Linked DNA regions of Desulfopila inferna. The protein of the gene in region 2 binds, or shares a complex with, the protein of the main gene of each other region. Links are inferred from orthologs where the notes say so. Each region holds a gene or a part of one and is shown on either strand. Other genes may lie near its edges. The genes, in order: dnaB and dnaG.

Region 1 (12,599 bases), on a different replicon or contig from region 2:
CTTTCCTCCGTTTCGGGGAGAATAATAACGAATTCTTCACCGCCATAACGGGCCAGCACATCATATTTTCGCAGATGGTTTTTCAAGACGCCGCAGAATTCTCTGAGAACGAAGTCACCTGCCTGATGGCCGTAATTATCGTTAAATTTCTTAAAATGGTCGATATCTGAGAAGACAATGGAGAGACAGTTGTCATTGCGTTCGGCCCGGCTTATCTCCTGATCCAGGATATTTTGGAAGTACCTGTGATTAAAGACGCCGGTCAATCCATCGACATTGGCAAGATTATCCAGTATACGATTTTTTTCTTCAAGTTCTTTGGTTAAATTTTCGAGGGTCATTTTTGTTTGAATGAGCTGCTTGTTCATTTGGTCATAATCGAGGTTAAGCAGGCTCAAACGGATGTTGGCTTCCTGTAGAATATCCTGAATGGCACGGGTGTTTTTGATCTTCAGGCCAAAATAGTGGCCGGCCTTTTCCACCTGATTGTGGATATCATCAAGAATGGATTCGATATCGGCAGGGGAGATTTTAAGCAGTTTCCTGGCTTCCTTGCGGAATTGCCTGTGATAATCTTCAGGCTTTTCTGAATAGAGAATATTAATCAGGATATCGGAGAGATAGACGGCATTGATCATCTGCTTGAGTTTTGCGCTCTTACCTTCAAATCTATCTGGAGAGTGGTGATGCAGAATGGGCAGAAGCAGTGTTTCCGGGAAACCCCATTTCCTGGCGACTTCGAACCCGACGAAGCAGTGATTGGCCCCGATTACACTCTCTTCCGCAAGGATGGTGTCATGCTGTTTGTCGGCAACTTCGTGGAGCACCCGATCATATTCTGCTGCGAAAGTGCGGGCAAAGATGAGCTCTCCCAGATTCTGTAAAAGTCCGGAGATAAATATCTCTTCTGTATCGGCTTCCTTCACCTTTTCGAGAATAAGCTTTGAGGCAACCGCGAGCGCCAGGGAGCGCTGCCAGAATTGTTCAAAATTGAATTTGGAGGCATTACTGCCCGATTTAATGGAAAGAAAGGAAAAAGAGAGTACAAGGCTCCTGACCGCATTAGTGCCGAGAATCGATACGGCCTGATGGATGGAGCCGATCTGTTGCGGAAAACTGTAGAACGCCGAATTAGATACCTTCAATATCTTGGCAGATAGGGAAATGTCTTTTGATATCAGTTCGGCAATATCAGAAAGAGTGGTATCCTCCTTGGAAGTAAGGGTAATCAGCTTTGATGCCACCGTCGGCAGTGTTGGCAGATCTTCGGATCTCAGTACCTCTTTGAGGATATCTTTTTGCTTCATGATGCTCTCCAGGATAGGGAATGAATATACGCGCTAAGAGTAAGCTAATTTTTACTCTCGTTCAAGAGGGATAAATTTTTTAAATAACTATTTCAGCAAGGAGCTCAAAATTGGGGATCTACCCTGAAAGTTAGCTTTTTAAAAGGTATCGACGGGCTCAGGATAGTGACAGATCTCCCCGGTATAGTTGGTAAAGCTGAGATCTGAGCCATGATTGATTATATATTCAGGAGTCAGTGGTATTTTGCCTTTTCCTCCCGGAGCATCAAGGGCAAAGGTGGGTATGGCCATCCCTGAAATGTGACCAATAAGATCCCGCATTATAGCTATGCCTTTTGCCGTTGGGGTACGGAAATGATTGGTTCCACACGTCAAATCCGTCTGAAAAAGGTAATACGGCTTAACGCGGATTTTAAGGAGATTAAGGAACAGGCGGCGGAGAATCTCGCTGCTGTCGTTTATTCCTTTGAGAAGAACTGTGTGGTTGCCCAGCGGAATTCCGCCGTCTGCCAGAAGATTGCAGGCGGTTTTCGCCTCTGCGGTTATCTCCAGGGGGTGATTGAAGTGGGTATTGATGTAGAGAGGGTGATACCGCTTCAGCATGTCGACAAGCTGCTTCGTAATCCGCATCGGAAGTGTCCCGGGAACCCTGGTGCCGATACGGAGCACTTCGATAGAGGGTATTTCCCTGAGCCTGCGGAGTATATCTTCTAATTTATCATCTTCAAGGAGCAGAGGATCGCCTCCGGAGATAAGCACTTCCCGGATCTGCGGCGTAGCGCGCAAATAAAGATAACAGTCTTCAAGGGATTTGGCGGTAATCCGCATTTTTTCAGTTCCGACTTTTCTTTTGCGTGTACAGAATCGGCAATACATGGCGCATCGATTAGTCACCAGAAAAAGTGCTCTGTCCGGATATTTATGAACCAGGTTATTCACCGGGCTGAGATTGTCTTCATCAAGAGGATCCGATATACCCACAGTGTCCTGAATTTCCAGGATATTCGGAACTGCCTGACGGCTCAGTGGGGCTCCGTGCTTTTGAATCAATTCTAAAAAATATGGATTAATCCGCATTGGAAACGTTGCTATAACATCTTCTAATACGTTATTATCGCAATTTAAATGCTTTTGAAGATCGGCGAAAGTTGTTACACTTTGTCTGAGTATCTCTTGCCAGTTTTTCATGGAGGTCATTATGGTAGTGTACTTCTAGCTCAGCAGAGCTGGATATTTATCTTGGTGGTTGTAATTGAGCTGTTTGCTTTTTCTTTAAAGTACTTTCCGTTTTGCTGTTTTTAGTGGAAGACTTTTAGGAGCAATACACTAAAAAGTCAATGGACTCCTGAGCCAGCTTAACTTTTTGTAACTATTCAGCAAGAAGCTAAAAACCGGCAGTTTGCCCTGAACTATAACTGTTCAGCAGCGCTCCAGTTGTGCGCAGGTAAGCGCAGACTCCGAGCAGCCCGGAGAACTATAGTGTGCCTATGTTTTACGGGTTGATCGGGTGCAGATGGGATGCTGCTGAGGTTACCACTTTTTTATTGAATCGAGCATTGAGGATTATACATGGCGACTAATCAATACAGATTTAAATATGATGAATATGGAAATACCAGAGAAATCCTCGTCTACGACAGCGGTCCGTCCGTTCATGCGATAAGTTTTGTCAACAAGGGAACGGCGTTCAACCTCAAAGAGAGAAAAATGCTCGGTCTCGAGGGTGTTCTGCCGCCATCTGTTCGTGATCTCGACAGCCAGGTCGAGGCGACCAAAGGCAAGGTTGAGGCGCGGCAGGACGATGTCGAAAAATTTCGGTTTATTCGCGAACTTTTTGATAGAAATGTTACCCTTGCTCATGCGGTCATAGAAAGCGATATAGAAAAATATATCGGTATTATTTATACACCTACCGTTGAACTGGCTGTACAGCAGTATTCTTCGATGTTCCGAAAGGCCAACGGCATACATTTATACCCCGGTAATATTAATAATGCCGAGGACATCCTCAGGAGATATGCTCATCGGGATATCAGGATCGCTGTAGTCACAGATAATCAGGGAGTCCTCGGGGTTGGTGACCAGGGTGTCGGAGGAATTGCCATCTGTCTCGGCAAACTGATGCTCTACACTCAGGGTGCCGGAATAGCTCCCTGGCACTGTTTGCCGATATCGCTTGATGTCGGCACGAACAATGAATCGCTGCTGGCCGATAACGAATATTTAGGTTGGCGTCATGAGCGGCTCCAGGGGGAGGAATACCTCCAGTTTATCGGCAGGTTTGCCCGTGCATTCAGGAATGTTTTCCCCCATGCAATCTGTCAATGGGAGGATTTTACCAAGCAGAATGCCTTTTCCACCCGAGATGCTTTCAGTGATGAACTGATTTCCTTCAATGAAGATATTCAGGGGACGGGAGCTATCGTGCTGGCATCTATCCTGACGGCCATGAAAATAAAAAGAGAAAAACTTACCGATCAGATATTTCTGATTCATGGTGCCGGTACATGCGGAGTAGGTGTAGCCGAACAGCTCGAACTTGCTTTAATGGAAGAAGGCCTGTCTGCCGCCAAGGCCAAGGAGAGAATATTCGCCCTCGACTCAAAAGGCATAATCTATAAAGGGCGTCAATGTGAGCTGTATAAAAAGAGATATGCCAAGGATGTCAATCAATTCCCCTGGATAAGGGAAAAAAACCTTCATCTTGAAGATATAATCGCCAAATCCGGCGCCACAGTCCTGGTCGGCACCTCGGGGCAGGGAGGATGTGTCGGCTGCTTTACTCAGGAGGTGGTAGATGCAGTTGCCGGAAATACCTCCAGGCCCGTGATCCTGCCGCTCTCCAATCCTGAGTCTGTTATTGAAGCGCAGCCGCTGGATATCTATAAGTGGACAAATGGCAGGGCCATTGTCGCCACAGGCAGCCCATTTTCACCATTTCATATTGACGGGAAGGTGTATACCACCAGGCAGGCCAGCAATGTTCTGGTCTTTCCAGGCATAGGGTTAGGCATTCTGGCTTCCGGCGCAAAGGAAGTGCTTCCCCAATTTTTTACGGCTGCAGCCAGGGCGGTGTCCGATTGTGTAACACGAGACGAAATGGAAGAAGGCTGCCTTGTTCCCCGGCTTGCCGAGCTGAAAAATATTTCACTCAAAGTTGCACTTGCGGTGGCCATGAGTGCAGTAAGAGAAGGAGTAAGCAGACCTTGTGTATTTTCAGATTTCCAACATGAAAACGATGAGCAGCGAATGAAAAAGTTGATCCGCAAGATGCGCTGGGAACCAGACTATCTGCCGCTTGTTGCTATGTAATTCCGGATATCCGGTTTTTATGATAGTCTTGAATAGTTGCGGGTTTGATTGTTTGGCAGGAATTTATCCGTTGGCTTTGGTCAATTATTTATAATTCTTTGGCATTTTGTAGCAGGGCGTGGTATTTCAGCTGAATATAACTGTGCTGGAGGTACCGGCTTATCAGCAGAACCAATCTATTGATGGCATCATAAAAAGTCCCTGCACCCCAAGGGTATCCAAAGTACTTGCTTATCTCGGGTCTTCGCTACTTTCATCCAGCCATTCGGGGAACATAGCGAATTTTTGCACTATCATCATTTTAAAATATTTTTTTTTTGAAGAGATGGATTAACAATCATTCCAATAAATTGCCTTTTAAGCTATTATTTCGAGAGATTGTCCGGCAACCTGCGGACGGTATATAAGGGACTTAAACAGGGGTTCCAGACGAGAGGGAGAAACATTCAAGATAAGCTTTCAACAAGAGGTGAAAAAAATGACAGCTAAAATTATCAGCGGTACTGAAGTAGCTAAGCAAATCAGGGAAGAACTGAAAGTAGAAATCGCCGAATTAAAAGAAAAGCACAACATTATACCAGGTCTCGTGACCATCCTAGTAGGAGAAGATCCCGCTTCACAATCATATGTTGCTGCCAAGAACAAGACCGCGCATGCCATCGGTATCCATTCCGAACAGATAACTTTAGATGCCGACACACCTGAAGACGAGCTTCTCGAGCTTGTAAGAAAATATAATTCTGATGATTCATGTAACGGCATCCTGGTCCAGTTACCTTTGCCCAAGCATATCAATGAAGGGTTGATCCTCAACGAAATCAATCCGGATAAAGATGTAGACGGATTTCACCCGGTCAATATAGGGAGAATGGTACTGGGCGAGAAATGCTTTCTTCCCTGCACACCTCATGGTGTTCTCGAACTCCTGGCCAGAAGTGGTGTAGAGACCAGTGGTGCTGAGGTGGTGATCATCGGAAGAAGCAACATCGTCGGCAAACCTATGGCAAACCTGATGATGCAGAAAAGAGAATCAGGAAATGCCACCGTCACCGTCTGCCATACCAGAACAAAAGATATGGCGGCTCACTGCCGCCGGGCCGATATAATTATTGCCGCCGTCGGTGTTCCGAAAATGGTAACCGCGGATATGGTCAAAGATGGTGTGGCTATAATGGATGTAGGAGTGAACAGAATAGGCAAGACAGAATCAGGTAAAGCTATTCTTGCCGGAGATGTTGATTTCGACGCTGTTAAGGAAAAGGCCTCGGTCATCACGCCCGTACCTGGTGGTGTCGGACCTATGACGATTACCATGCTTATGAAAAATACTCTGCAGTCTGCCAAAATGGCGGCAGGACTGATTTGATCAGATAAATAAAATCGTCCTGCGTTCAGCCGAAAGCGGCAGTTTTGCAGGGCGATTTTCATTCCCCCTATCTTTCCGCAGGAGTTTTCTCAACTCCTGTAACTTCTTCACACCTGCTGGTTCGACGCAAGATCTTTCATCAAGGTATGGAGTTCAGTAAATGATGAGCTCTCATATATTTGTTTACGTATTTGGGCGCTTCCTTTCATATGCTTAACATACCGGCCTATGTGATTTTTTATGACGGCGAGCAGGCGCTCCACATCCAGGTGTTGCTGCATCAGCTCAAGATGGCGGCTCGCTCCCTTGAAAATATCGGCTGGTAGGCCAGGACGCCCGTCCTCAGAAAAAACCCAAGGGTTCCCTAATGCACCTCTGCCGATCATGACACCGTCGCAGCCTGAAGTCCGTAATCGTTCCCGTGCCTCCTGAAAACTGCCGATATCACCGTTGCCGATAACCGGAAGGGATATTGCCTTTTTTACCTGCGCAACACACTCCCAATCGGCAATACCGGTAAATCCCTGGCTCCAGGTGCGGCCATGAATTATTGCGGCAGCAGCACCGCATTCTTCAACCATTTTGGCGAAATCGACGCAGGATATCGAGTGGGCATTGATACCTTTGCGAAATTTGACCGTTACCGGAGCCTCGCTGTTTTTGACAACCTCTCTGATAATTTTCTCAGCCAGCTCGGGTGTAGACATTAAGGCGGCCCCCGCGCCTTTTTTGGTGACTTTTTTAACGGGGCACCCCATGTTGATATCGACAAGATCAGGAGAGAAGGAATTGAGAATCCCTGCAGCCTTGGCCATCATATAGACATCGGCACCAAAAAGCTGGAACGACACCGGCTTTTCTGCAGGAAAGGAGCTGAGCATCTGCAGCGTTTTTTTCTGCTGATAAGCCAGGCCATGACAGCTGATCATTTCCGAGACGCACATTCCTGCGCCGAATTCCCGGCATAATAGCCGGAATGGTAAATCGCTGTAGCCGGCAAGTGGAGCGAGGACAAAAGGCGAAGAGAGTTGGATGTTGGCGATACTGAGCATTATTTAAAAAGCAAGAAGAAAGGCGTTAATCTCGGACAAGGGTGCTTAAGTCAATTGCCGTAAGATCAGTGAACTCCTGACATCGATGGGTATTTAACCCGCAAAGATGATGGGGAGAGAGTTGGGCGAGGAACCTTTTAAACCATTATCCATTAGCCATTAACAATTAGGCAGGTTCAGGATAGCTGCCGTCAGCATCATGTTACTCCTGGCAAACCGCCATAAAAAATGTGAGGTTGTCTCTATGGGGCTGGGCTATTATCCTGTTTCGCCGCCGCTGGTTTAGTGCCTGACGAATTATTTTCCTGGTATTTTAAAAAGCAATTCGTCTAAAGGCACTTGTCAGGCACGGCTGGGTTTGGGTGGTGCTAAAGCGTGGGCAGTTTTGTCAAAGTTTGCAGATAAATATCCTGGGAGAGTTCGTCAATAATGGTTTCAAGGGCTTTTTCTTCACTGTCACGAGTGACTGAAGAATCTGCTGAAACCACATATTCTTCGGTGCGCAGCTGGTTTGGTTGCTGGAAGAGTATTTCCCCGGTCTCGATATCCTTGAGGATATATCTGACCCTAAGGAGAAGCTTGACCTCCTGAGTCGTGTTGTTTGCACCATAAGAGAGGCTCGGCAAGTCAATAGAGATAATTTCTCCGGCCAATATCAGATCCGCGGAGGACCTGTCTTTCACAATATTCAAGGAATCACTCTTCTGGAACCACTGCAGCAACGATTGATAAATTTCTGATTCGAGCTGAAGCTCACTGGTCCTGTTTTTCCAGGAGGTGATATAGATGGATTTATCAGGCCCGGTATAAACGTAAGGATTTCTATAACCACAGGATACCACAATCAAAAGCACGCCAATACATAAAAGAATAGAGATTTTGTTTTTCAATTGTAAACTCCGTTAAGTTGTGACAACTATGATCAAATTACCAGAAATCGGTTTCTTCGCCAAAGAATGACCGAATGGTTGAGCGGTAGCGCTTATCCCCAGACAAACCTATCTAAATCTAAATGACGATATTAACAAGTTTCTTCTTTACCACAATAATTTTTTTCACAGGTTTCTCGCCAAGAAAACGTCTGATCTTTTCATCTTCCATTGTCATTTCTTTAAGAGACTGGTCATCAATATCGGCCGGCACCTCCAGACGCGAACGGACCTTGCCGTTTACCTGCAGGACTATGGTCAGCATGTCTTCTTTGGCAGCTTCCTTATCGAATTCAGGCCAGGTTCTGCTTTCTATATCATCGCTATTTCCGCATATTTGCCACATTTCCGCGGTGAAATGGGGAACCATGGGAGAGAGCAGAAGCAGCAGAGTATCCACCGCCTCCTGGATAACTGCGTCCGGGACATCGGCATCTCCGCCCTCCGCGGTGAGGGAAGAAAGAGCGTTGAACAACTCCATAACCGCACTGATAGCAGTGTTAAAATGGAAGTTCGTCTCAATGTCATGGGTTACTTTACGAATAGTCTGGTGACATTTGCGATGCAGTTCCTGTCCTTTTCCAGATAGCTTCGGCAGAGTGCTTTTGCGATCATGCAGACTTGCCTTGTTGGCATCGATGAAACGAAAAACCCGGTTAAGAAAGCGTGAAGCGCCTTCAACACCCTGGGAAGACCACTCCAGATCCCTTTCCGGCGGAGCCGCAAAGAGACTGAACAACCGTACCGTATCGGCGCCATATTCAATAACGAGATCGTGCGGGTCAACCACATTCCCTTTTGATTTTGACATCTTGGCTCCATCCTTTATCACCATTCCCTGAGTGAGCAGGTTGGTAAAGGGCTCAGCTATATCCAGGTAACCGAGGTCCCTGAGAACCTTGGTGAAAAAACGGGAGTAGAGAAGGTGAAGGATAGCATGTTCCACGCCGCCGATGTACTGGTCAACTCCAAGCCAATATGATGCTTTTGCCTTGTTCAAAGGTCCATCAGTGTAGGAAGGGCAGGTGTATCTGGCAAAGTACCATGAGGATTCAACAAAGGTGTCCATGGTGTCGGTTTCCCGTCGTGCCGGGCCGGAACAGTTTGGACATGATGTTTCAATGAAGGAATTACGCTGGTGCAGGGGCTTACAACTGCCGTCCGAAGTTGGCGTGTCCTGAGGCAGTTTCACCGGCAAATCTTCCTGCGGTACCGGCTGTATCCCGCATTTGTCGCAATAAACCATGGGAATGGGTGCTCCCCAGAATCTCTGCCTTGAGATCCCCCAGTCTCTTAACCGATACGTCGTCTGAGCTGAACCAAAAGCATTTTCTCGGGCATAATCAATAATGGCCTTCTGGGCTTCGATACTTTCCATTGAGTCGAAGTGACCGGAATTTCTCAGCACGCCGGGAAGAATGGAGGCTTCCTCCATAGTTTCTCCATCTAAATCTCGGTTTTCCGGAATGACGACTGGACGGACTTCGAGATTATATTTCCTGGCAAATTCGAAGTCCCGCTGATCGTGGGCCGGTACCGCCATGACTGCACCTGTTCCATATTCCATAAGAACGAAGTTAGCGACATAAATAGGAATTTTTTCACCATTGAAAGGATTGATGCAATACCTTCCGGTAAATATACCTTCCTTGACCGGTTCTTCCTCATGGCTGCTGCGTTGCTTTTCGGTAATGATCCGGTTGGCAAATTCTGTAACTTCTTTTTCCCTGTCGGTGCCGGCAATCAAACTGTGCAGCAACGGGTGTTCAGGAGCAAGTGAAAGAAAGGTGACGCCGAATATTGTATCCGGCCGGGTTGTGAAAATTGCAATGGATGCGTCGGCGCCGTCAACTTTAAATTCACAATTTAATCCGGTGGATTTACCTATCCAGTTGCGCTGCATGGTGAGAACCTTTTCCGGCCATCCCGTCAATGAATCGAGATCGGCGAGCAGTTCTTCGGCAAAATCGGTGATCTTGAAGAACCAGCCTTTCATTTCACGGGGAAGAACGGCTTGATCACAGCGCCAGCAAACACCTTCCACTACCTGTTCATTGGCAAGAACCGTCTGGCAGGATTCGCACCAGTTCACCGTGGTGACCTTCTGGTAAACCAGTCCCTTGCGGTACATTTCCAAAAATAATACCTGTTCCCAGTGGTAGTATTTTTCATGGCAAGTGGCTATCTCTCTTTCCCAATCATATGAAAAACCGAGCTGTTTCAGCTGATTACGCATGTAGTCAATGTTTTGATACGTCCATTCCGCAGGGTGGGTGTTATTCTTGATGGCTGCATTCTCCGCAGGAAGGCCAAAGGCATCCCAACCCATGGGATGAAGAACGTTGTAGCCGCGCATGCGCTTGTATCTGGCGACGACATCCCCAATGGAATAGTTTCTGACGTGTCCCATATGAATACGACCGGAGGGATAGGGAAACATTTCCAGGACATAGTATTTTTCCTTGGTGGAATCTTCGGAAACACTATATGATTTTTCAACTTCCCATTTTTGCTGCCATTTCGCCTCAATGGCTTTAAAGTCGTACCATAAACTGTTTGTTGTATTTTCACCCATTGGAAGACTCTCAGTTGCGCTGTGTTGATAGTGGTATTGGTGATTCCTGAAAACAGTCGAATTATTAATGGTAATCGGAATCATCAAAGTTGCTCATGTTCTCGAACATTGTGAATTCTTTAATAAATGTTAACTTGGCCACACCGGTAGGTCCATTACGCTGCTTGCCGATGATGATTTCAGCCGTACCCATGTCCGGGTTATCCTCCGACTTGTTGTAAACCTCGTCGCGATAGATAAAACAGATGATGTCGGCATCCTGTTCGATAGCGCCCGACTCGCGAAGATCCGACATCATCGGCCGTTTGTCGGTTCGGCTTTCAAGCCCACGATTCAGCTGAGAGAGGGCGAGAACAGGCACATTATGTTCTTTGGCCAATGCCTTCAATGATCTGGAAATTTCACTAATTTCCTGGGTCCTGTTTTCGGTGCTGTTTCGTCCCCGCATAAGTTGAAGATAATCGACCAGTATCATGCCTATCGGATACTGTGAAGCAAGTCTGCGTACTTTTGACCGCATTTCCAAGACGGAGATCGCCGGAGTATCATCGATATAGAGCGGAGCCTCAGACAGCATGCCAACTGCGCGAGTCAGCTTGGGCCAATCTTCATCGTGAAGTTTGCCCGTGCGAATTCTCTGTGAATCTATTCTGCCGACAGAACTCAACAATCGCATGGTAAGTTGTTCCTTTGACATTTCCAGACTGAAAATCGCCACTCCTGTTTTTTCTACCAGAGCGGCATGTTGAGCGATATTCATGGCAAAGGCTGTTTTTCCCATGGATGGCCTTCCCGCCAGGATGATAAGATCGGAAGGCTGCAGTCCGGCGGTCATTTTATCAATTTCAAAATATCCGGTCGGTACCCCGGTAATGAGTTCCTTGCGTTTGAAGAGCTGTTCGATTTTTTCAAAGGCTGTCGGGATAATTTCTTTTAAAGGAGTGAAATTCTGCCCGCTTTTCTTCCCCGCAATATCAAAGATCGCCTGCTCGGCGTCATCGACAAGCTGGTCTATCTCACCCTGTTCGTCGTAACACCTGCCGGCAATTTCGGTATTAACTTCTATGAGTTTTCGTAAGACGGCTTTTTGTTTAATGATGTTGGCATATGATGAGATATTGGCTGTAACCGGCACAATAGAAGTGAGATTGGCCAGATATGCAGCACCGCCAACCTGATCAAGGGAATTTTGATCCTTGAGATAATTGGCCAGGGTAATGATGTCATGCGGGTCATTTTTTTCAAACAATGACATCATCGCATGGAAGATGATCCGATGCGCGGGAGAATAAAAATCATCAGGATGCAACACTTCAACAACATTGCCGAAAGCATTGTTTTTGAGCAGGATGGAGCCGAGGACGGATTGTTCAGCCTCAAGGTTCTGGGGGGGGACTCTGGACTGTGCTAATGAAGTTGACGGATTACTCATTGTCTTTTCTTTCTACACTGTTTTTTGAAAACACAAACACACCATAGAGAGCATTATCTCATATGGTGTGTAGAGGTCGAACGGGTCCGGACACCGGCAAAACTTCATGAAGCTGATCAATATCTCTGTTTGGCCGGATTTCAAATTACATTTACTCGTTAGTATCCTTGGCAGAAACTTTTATTTGAATATCTGCTGTTATCTCAAAACCAACTTTAATTGGAACAGTGGTGACGCCGACGGTTTTGATAGGATTGGGAAGAACAATTTGCCGTTTGTCGATATGTATGTTGTGCTCTGCAAGCTTTTCGCAGATATCGCCGCTGGTTACCGAGCCGAAAAGCCTCTCGTCCTCGCCGACGAGCTGTGTAATCTCAACAGAAATACCGGCAAGTTTCTTGGCGAGCGCCTCCGCTTCTTTACGCTCTTTTGCAAGACGCGCTTCAATGATTGCCCGATTTTTTTCAAAAAGGGCTTTGTTCTGAGCGTTGGCGATAACGGCCTTGCCTTTAGGCAGCAGGTAGTTCCGCCCAAAACCGGGCTTTACCTTTACTACATCGCCTTCCTGGCCAAGTGAATTAATAGTTTCTTTAAGAATGAGCTCCATTTTTTGACTCCCTCAATAG
Region 2 (7,626 bases):
GCTGAACAACACCAATCTCGAAGGTGTCGATCTCGATGCCATCAGCATGAACTTCGATCTGCCCGGAACGGAAGAAAATAGAACCGATGATATCTTTTCCATGAAGGATGAGATGGGTGAAAACAGAGATAACCGTGATTGAGTGAGTGACAGGTGTTTATTAGCGCCTCAGGAAATAACAGGTTTGCGCTGAAGATAATCGTGCAGCCTAAAGCCCGCAAGACCGGAATCGTAGGGCTGCACGACGGTATGCTCAAGCTGGCAGTGGCTTCACCGCCGGTGGATGGAAAGGCAAACAGAGAGGTTGTCGCATTTCTTGCGGATTTATTTGAGCTGAAAAAAAAGGAAGTTATTATTCTTCGTGGTGAACATTCACGCAAGAAAACCTGTCTTCTGGGTGATCTTGATGCAGATAAAATCAGAAAAAAAATAACGCCATATTTATAACCTGGCGAATGTGTCGTATTTCTACTAACCCAGCCGAGCCTGATAAGTTCCTGGCTATAGGGCCGATCACGGATTTAAATACATTTTCGATTGCTTATTTTTATGACGGATTCTCAGGAGTAAGCCAATAAAAAAAGGAGCGGAAAGACTGCGTCCTGTATATCGAACTATTTACCCGCCATCTTAGAGTGTCGTGGCAACTTTTTGCAAAATTAAGGAGTTACTATGGGTGAAAAACGTTTTGTCATCGGCAACTGGAAGTCGTATAAACGTTTTGAAGAGGCGAAGATCTGGCTCGATGGTTTTGCCGGACTCTATACGCCGCACGATGATGTGCGGGTAATTATAGCGCCGAATTTTCTCTGTCTCGAAAAAACCGGAGAGTATCTGCGATCACTTGATTTGAAAAACGTGTCCTTGGCCGCCCAGGATGTGTCACCTTTTCCCAAGGGGCCATATACCGGCGCAATAGCAGCTGATCTGCTCAAAGGGACGGCGGAATATGTGATTGTCGGCCATTCGGAGAGGAGACGATATTTTCACGAGACCTCTCAGGATGTCGGCAACAAGGTGAGTGAAACCATTGATGCCGGGCTCACGCCGATCGTTTGTGTCGATCAGCCCTATGCCATGTCTCAGCTGACCTCCTTAAACGATATTGAGACCGACTCGGTGATAATCGCCTATGGCCCGGTGGAATCTCTGAATTTCAGGATTCCGCAGACGCCGGAGAAGATCAAAGAGGCCGCCGAGTTCATCTCGCAGGTGCATCCCAAATGGCCTATTGTCTACGGCGGTGCCCTCAATCCCGATATCGTCGACGAGTATGCGAATATCAAGGGAATAGCTGGACTCTTTGTCGGTTCGGCAAGTCTTGAAGCACAGTCGTTTCATACCATTCTCAAGGCCGTCTGCCACACAATGAATAAGTGATGCTGCTACCTTCTCTTTTTGGGGAGAAGAATGGAGACGACGAAGCCGAAGGAGTAAGCGCCGGCAAGGACCAGGCCGATAAGCCCTATGGTCCGCAGAAAACCGTGCTCCTGTGAGATATGATCGGCCAGGATGAGTATGGATGATCCCACGATGAGTGCCGATATGATCATGGCCAATCCCATGACCCGGCTGGCCAGGTCTATTTTTTCAGCCAGATTTTCAATGCGTTTCAGTTCAAGGTTGAGGGTAAAGCTGCTGCGGCGGATTTGATCCAGAAAGTGCTGGAGATCAAAAGGTATGCCCTCCAGCAGTTCCAGGTAGCTCCCCGCTGCCTTCATCATTCTGTCCCGGATGGCGCTGTAGCTGTATCGGCGTGAGACCACCTTGCGTATCTGCGGTTCGACATGGCCAAGGACATCAAAGGTCGGATCAAAATATTCAGCGACGCTTTCGATGACGGTCAGAGCTTTGGTGAGCAGGAGAAGCTCACCCGGGCACTGGATATGAAAGCGCTGCAGTAGAGCGAAAAAATCTTTCAATAAAGTACTGATGTCGACTCGTTGCAGGTTGCTTTCCTGCACCTGACTTACCAGATGTTGCAGTTCCGAGCGGAAATCGCGGCTTGCGGTAATGGCGGGATCGGCGTCGGTCAGCTCGACAACGACCCTGCTGAGTTTGTCGAGATTCCCGCGGATGATGCCGGCTACCAGATCGATGAGCAGATCTGTGGTCTTTTTATCCAGCTGACCGGTCATGCCGCAGTCGATGAAGCAGAGCTTGTTTTCCGGCAACAAAAAAATATTGCCCGGGTGGGGGTCGGCGTGAAAAAAGCCGAACTCAAGACATTGTTTGAAAACCGCGTCAGTTCCCTTGGCCACGATATCCCTGCGCTCTGCCGCACCCAATTGATCGGGAGAGATGGTGGAAAGCCTCCGGCCTTTAATTTCCTCCAGAGTGAGGACATTGCGGGTGCTTGCTTCCCAATACACTAAGGGAAAGCTGATATTTTCATCATCTTCAAAATAGCGGCGCAGTCTGTCAGTGGCCTGGCCTTCATAGATGAGATTGACCTCTTTGAGAATCTCGCGGGAGAATTCTTTGGCCACCAGCATCGGACTGTAGCCGAGATTGGAAAAATACTGTTCGACCAGTTGCGCCAGACTCTGCAGAAGGCCCATGTCCTCCTCGACAATCTGACGGTTGCCGGGACGAATAACCTTGATGACCACATCCTTGCCGCTTATGAGCCTGGCTTTGTGAACCTGCGCCATGGATGCAGCGGCAAGGGGTTCCTCGCTGATAGAGGAAAACAGGAGTTCGAGCCTGCCGGCAAATTCAACGGTGAGCACATTTTGAATCTCTTCGTAGGACACCGGAGTGCAACGATCCTGGAGTTTTTTAAATTCCTCGGCCCACTCGGGTGGAATCAGGTCCGGCCGGGTTGAGAGGATCTGACCAAGCTTGATGAAAGTCGGCCCAAGTTCCTCCAGGACCCTGCGTATGCGTATGGATCTCGGCAGAGCTTTTTCGTGTATTTCACCGGCATCTTCTTTCTTTACGTCAAAGATTCGTGAAAGCCCGGTATCGACGATAACACCGCGGAAACCGAATTTTGTAAGAACGGAAAGAATTTCTGCCAGTCTTTTGGTATTTTGAATGGTCCTTTTCAGAGAATGGATTTTCATTTACGCGCTGTTCAGGAAGTGAAAATAGAGAGGATGGCGGTATCCCTTTCCCGGCTTATTCGCAGGAGATCGAACCAGATTTGAATCTCTTCACTGCTGCATGGAAGTTCAAGCTCATGCCAGATATCGAAAATGTCAGCCTGCATATTGAGGATCAGCGTCCTGTGGGCAGTGGACGAAGATCCCCATGGGGCATGGAAGATGTGCGCGATGACGTCGGCTATCTGAATTGCCGAGGAAAACAATTGCATCTTGCCCGTTTCGCCCGGCCTGTGATGAAAGCCTACCGAATTCAGGAGCCTGGGTGGAAAGAGCCAGCGTTTCAGAATCCTGTGGGCCACCTCATCGTGGCTGATAAAAAAGAGTTCTCTTTCGTTGTCGCAGCTCTGCAGCCAGTTTTCTTCCGAGTTTCTGAGTAAATGGGAATAAATATTTGGGAAGGTAATCAGCATGGCAAGTTTGCCGATATCATGAATCAGGCCGGCGATAAACATCTCGCTGGGGGACAGTCCAACACGTTCGGCAATGATTTTTGCGGCCAGTCCGCAGGTAAAAGAGTGGGACCAGAATTGTTCGATGCTCTGTTTGTTGCTGCTCTGGAGTTCTTTGAAAGAGTTGAAGACTGCTTTTCCCAGAACAATATTTTTAATTTCATCAAAACCCAGCACCATAACGGCTTTTTCAACAGTGGAGACCTGTCGAGGCAGGCCGAAAAATGCGGAGTTGGCGATTTTCAGAAGAGCAGCGCACATTGATTGATCGGGAAGAATAGCTATCATCAGATCATTGGCGGAGCTTTCCGGATCGCCGGTTACCTTCAGCACATTGGAGACAGTTGCCGGCAGAGAAGGAAAAGAATTGATCCGGCTGTAGATTGCATCAAGGTGAGCCTGCGACATAGAGGTGTCTTCACTTTATGGGGAAGTTTATCCGTATTTTTGTTTTTCAAGATCTTCCTCCCAGTATACCCTTTTCTTTGACGACATCAATGTGTTTAAGCACACCAGTGAGACGAATTGTTAGCGGCGTTATCGGCAAATTCCGTCAGAATATTCTTTGAGGGCATGATTTTTTTAAGAAATACCGGAGGCTGAACTCATTCGGAATAATTATGTCATCCTGGCCGGCATGATGGAGCAGAAAGGTGCTCTCCCTTTCAGAATGATCAGAGAACCGGTATCTTCGGAAAGCTTTCAGGAAAGTCAGTGAGGTTTCCCTGCATTCGCAAGAAATTGAGCGGATGGCTCCCTCGGAGGATGTCAGCTGGGCTTGGACTTCAGTTCCCGGAGGTCCAGCAGAGGCTGCTGTTTGCCTGCTTCTTCTGCCAGATTTTTCAGCTTTTTGCGGATGGATTTCCGTGGCGGAATCGCCGGTATATCGATAAGCAGTTCATGCACGGGCGGAGGTGGATGTATCCGCATCTTTTCCTCGAGTTTTCTGCGCGATTCTTCAATGCCGGCAATTGAACCATTCGAGGTAGAATTTCCATCAAGGCCGCGGAGAAAATCGAGAATGGTATGGATGTCATTTTTCTGGTAGAACAGCTTTATCTGCGCACATATTGTGGCATGGTCTTCATCAAGCTCCCGGTATGATTTCCTATAGTCGAGAATGTGTTTTTCGGCGCCCTCGTAGGCGTCAAATAACACATTCTGCAGACACCCCTTTCTGGTAAGTCCTCTGCAGCGCCGGCTGGAGAAAATTTTTTCTTTATCCGGAGGTGAATTTGTGAAAGAATCGAGAAACAGCCCGTGAGGCAGACCGGTGATCTCGAAAAACTCATCGATAAGGCTTTTTCGGCAAAGCAGGGAGTAGATGCAGAGGAGGTCGTGACCGAGAGTTTCTTGTAATGCGGTGGAGACCATCTGGATCTGATGAAGATAGTTCTCGGTATCTTCCTCTATAATTTTACGGAAGCCGAAATATCTTTCTGCAATCTCTTTTTTTACCTCGAGGGCAAAAATATTTTCTATGCTATCCATCTACCTGTTTTTCTGGAAAATTGAGGTTCGGCGGTCATGCCTTTCCCTGTTTTATCAGTGAACGGGGCAGGTAACTGTATTATGATATTGAATATCGGCAAATCGTCGTTATGTTTTGTCAGGTGAAAAGAGAAAGAGCATGTCATGACATTTATAAGGTACGGTTATGGGATTTATTGAAACACGTCAGGACATCACTGCGTCCGTCAAGGAACAGGCCGATATCGTTAAAATTATAGGTGAATATGTCGAACTGAAGCGAAGCGGAATTCGCTATCTGGGATGCTGCCCCTTTCATAACGAAAAGACTCCTTCATTTTCGGTGCATGGGCCTCAGCAGTTTTATCATTGTTTCGGCTGTCATGAGTCCGGCGATGTTTTTTCATTCCTGATGAAGTATCACAATTACGATTTTCCCACAGCCCTGAAATATCTTGCCGATAAGTTTAATATTGCACTTCCTCGGAAAAAAGTCACCAGAAAGGAAAAAGAAAGAGAGGAAAAACTTCAGCGGATGTACGATGTCACGGAGAAGGCCGCACGTATATATAGACAGCAACTCCACGACGAGAAGGAGGATGGTGCCGCCCGGCTATATCTGCGAGAAAGGGAAATCCCTGAGGATATCCAGTCCCTTTTTCAAATAGGATATGCTCCGGCCAAGGAGGCGGCCGGCTGGAATTTTCTGGAGACCCGGCTGTCCTCGGCCGAAGCTGAAATAGCCGAGCAGGTAGGCCTTCTGGCCCGAGGCGAGAAAGGTGGGCGCTATGACAGGTTCAGAGACAGAATTCTTTTTCCTATTTTTGATGCCAAGGGCAGGATCATAGGTTTTGGCGGCCGCATAGTCGGGCAGGGGCAGCCCAAGTATATGAACTCTCCGGAAAGTCCTATTTACAACAAAAGCAGAAATTTACTCGGTCTCTATCAACAGAGAGAGGAAATCCGACGAAGTAGAAAAGCGATTATCGTCGAGGGAAACTTCGATCTGATATCTCTGGTTACCCATGGCTGCACCAACGTTGTTGCCCCGTTGGGAACAGCGCTCACCGCTTCCCAGATTCGCCTGTTGAGCAGATACAGCGAGGAGATGATTCTGCTGTTTGACGGAGATGAGGCAGGGGTCAAGGCGGCGGTGAGGGCGGCCCCGTATTTTCTGGCGGAGAAAGTTCATGCCAGGGTGGCGCTGCTTCCACCGGGCCACGATCCTGATACATTTGTGCGACAAAAAGGCCTGGATGCTTTGCAGGCTCTTCTTGCAGGAGCCGGGGATCTCTCCGAATTTCTGGTGGAACACCTTATACAGCAACATGGTCTCACTCTTGAAGGGAAAAGCAGGATAGCTGAGGAGATAAAACCATTGGTCACTGCGGCCCACTCTCCATTGCAGCGTTCGGTCATCATTGCCCATTTTGCCGATAGATTAGGGGTTGACCCGCAAAGACTTGAAGAATCAGTGAGTTCGGAGGAAAATGGAGCTCAGCGGATGAAGGAAGTGGCGCGGCCTCAACAGGAAAGAGAGGAAATCAGACTGCAGCCCCTCTCTCCTGCACAAAAAAGGCTAGCTGAATTTATGGTTATGAATCCACGCTACTTCAAGGAGCTTGAAGAGAAGAATCTGCGCGAAACACTGCGAGGGGGAGTTGGAGAGATACTTTTTCTACAGATCAAAATGATGACGGCAGCAAACTCCGAAGTGCAGCCGGAAGAGATTTTTTCGGCCTTGCCTGAAGGCCCCGAGAGAAATATCGTGGCAGATATGCTCTTTAATGCCTCCCGCTCCGATTTTATCGGCAGCGCTGCTGACCAGGCGGAGGAGGAACTGCAGGAGTTGCTTGAGTGGCTGGATGGGCAGAATCAACGTAATCTTTCCAGGAGCTTGACTTTACAGATAGAACAGGCGCAAAAAGAAAATGATTTTGTCGCCCTGGAAAAGCTGTTACTGCAAAAACAAACCATTGAGAGGGAGATGAGAGGATACGGAGAATAGGTGATGGAATATGTCGAAAGGATGTTTTTGTGCAGATTTTTAAGTGTTTATTGCGCATTAAATAAATTTTGATATACTGTTTCAGTAGTTGTGTTGGCAGGATTGCCACCAAATTCTACTCAAATTTACAAACCTGAAGGCATTGCCGTTTCGAGGTAAAGGGGAAGAATATGGGTCTTGAAACTCAGGACAGCATAAACGAAATTGATCAGGATTATGAAGAATCCGAGGAAATATCTGAGGAGGATTCAGATGTTGATGATTTAACAGGCATATTTTCCCCGGAAGAAGAAGATGTTGTATTTCTTCCAGAAGATGTGTCTGAAAATCGCCGTTCCAAGGAAAAAGACCGCCGTCGCGGTTCTTCTGGAGACCGCAGAAGGGGAGACCGGCGCCGATTATCCAGAAGTTATGAAAAAGAGGGGAAGCATTCGGTGGATCCGATGAATATTTACCTGCGTGAGATGGGTTCGCTCACACTGCTGAGTCACGAAGAAGAACTCAAGCTCGCCAAAAAGATGGAAGACGGGAAGAGAAGGATACAGAATGCTGTTTTTTCTACATCTCTTGCTATTCCGGCAATCAGGCA

What was found.
Region 1: the proteins of dnaG (region 2) and dnaB are in contact, whole or in part, in a crystal structure (PDB 2R6A), measured with the Geobacillus stearothermophilus proteins. The link is inferred for Desulfopila inferna from one-to-one orthologs. Residues at the interface, in WP_049624496.1 of Geobacillus stearothermophilus: Lys456, Leu457, Leu458, Pro459, Ala460, Asn463, Ala464, Leu467, Leu535, Leu536, Ile537, Ala538, Gln544, Glu545, Asp548, Tyr549, His552; in WP_033016901.1 of Geobacillus stearothermophilus: Ser13, Glu15, Ala16, Gln18, Glu91, Leu92, Asp94, Ala95, Val96, Pro97, Thr98, Ala99, Ala100, Asn101, Tyr104, Tyr105, Ile108.

The regions. Positions count from the first base shown.
Region 1 is NZ_JAFFQE010000001.1:187,212-199,810, forward strand. The notes cover bases 9,790-12,599. They hold dnaB (replicative DNA helicase), read right to left. Parts: upstream 11,974-12,599; coding sequence 10,606-11,973; downstream 9,790-10,605. Other genes in these bases: leuS (leucine--tRNA ligase), read right to left, coding at 9,790-10,541; rplI (50S ribosomal protein L9), read right to left, coding at 12,125-12,580. In the rest of the region: JWG88_RS00740 (sensor domain-containing diguanylate cyclase), read right to left, coding at 1-1,307; JWG88_RS00745 (KamA family radical SAM protein), read right to left, coding at 1,446-2,504; JWG88_RS00750 (NAD-dependent malic enzyme), read left to right, coding at 2,877-4,619; JWG88_RS00755 (bifunctional 5,10-methylenetetrahydrofolate dehydrogenase/5,10-methenyltetrahydrofolate cyclohydrolase), read left to right, coding at 5,098-5,985; tRNA dihydrouridine synthase DusB, read right to left, coding at 6,093-7,037; LPS assembly lipoprotein LptE, read right to left, coding at 7,406-7,927; more of leuS, read right to left, coding at 8,046-9,789. UniProt on the Escherichia coli protein: The main replicative DNA helicase, it participates in initiation and elongation during chromosome replication. Travels ahead of the DNA replisome, separating dsDNA into templates for DNA synthesis.
Region 2 is NZ_JAFFQE010000004.1:347,271-354,896, forward strand. The notes cover bases 4,630-7,626. They hold dnaG (DNA primase), read left to right. Parts: upstream 4,630-5,216; coding sequence 5,217-7,037; downstream 7,038-7,626. Other genes in these bases: JWG88_RS12485 (hypothetical protein), read right to left, coding at 4,630-5,050; JWG88_RS12495 (sigma-70 family RNA polymerase sigma factor), read left to right, coding at 7,208-7,626. Also shown: JWG88_RS12460 (DivIVA domain-containing protein), read left to right, coding at 1-142; JWG88_RS12465 (DUF167 domain-containing protein), read left to right, coding at 154-447; JWG88_RS12470 (triose-phosphate isomerase), read left to right, coding at 673-1,380; JWG88_RS12475 (ABC1 kinase family protein), read right to left, coding at 1,386-3,068; JWG88_RS12480 (HDOD domain-containing protein), read right to left, coding at 3,080-3,967; more of JWG88_RS12485, read right to left, coding at 4,328-4,629. UniProt on the Escherichia coli protein: RNA polymerase that catalyzes the synthesis of short RNA molecules used as primers for DNA polymerase during DNA replication.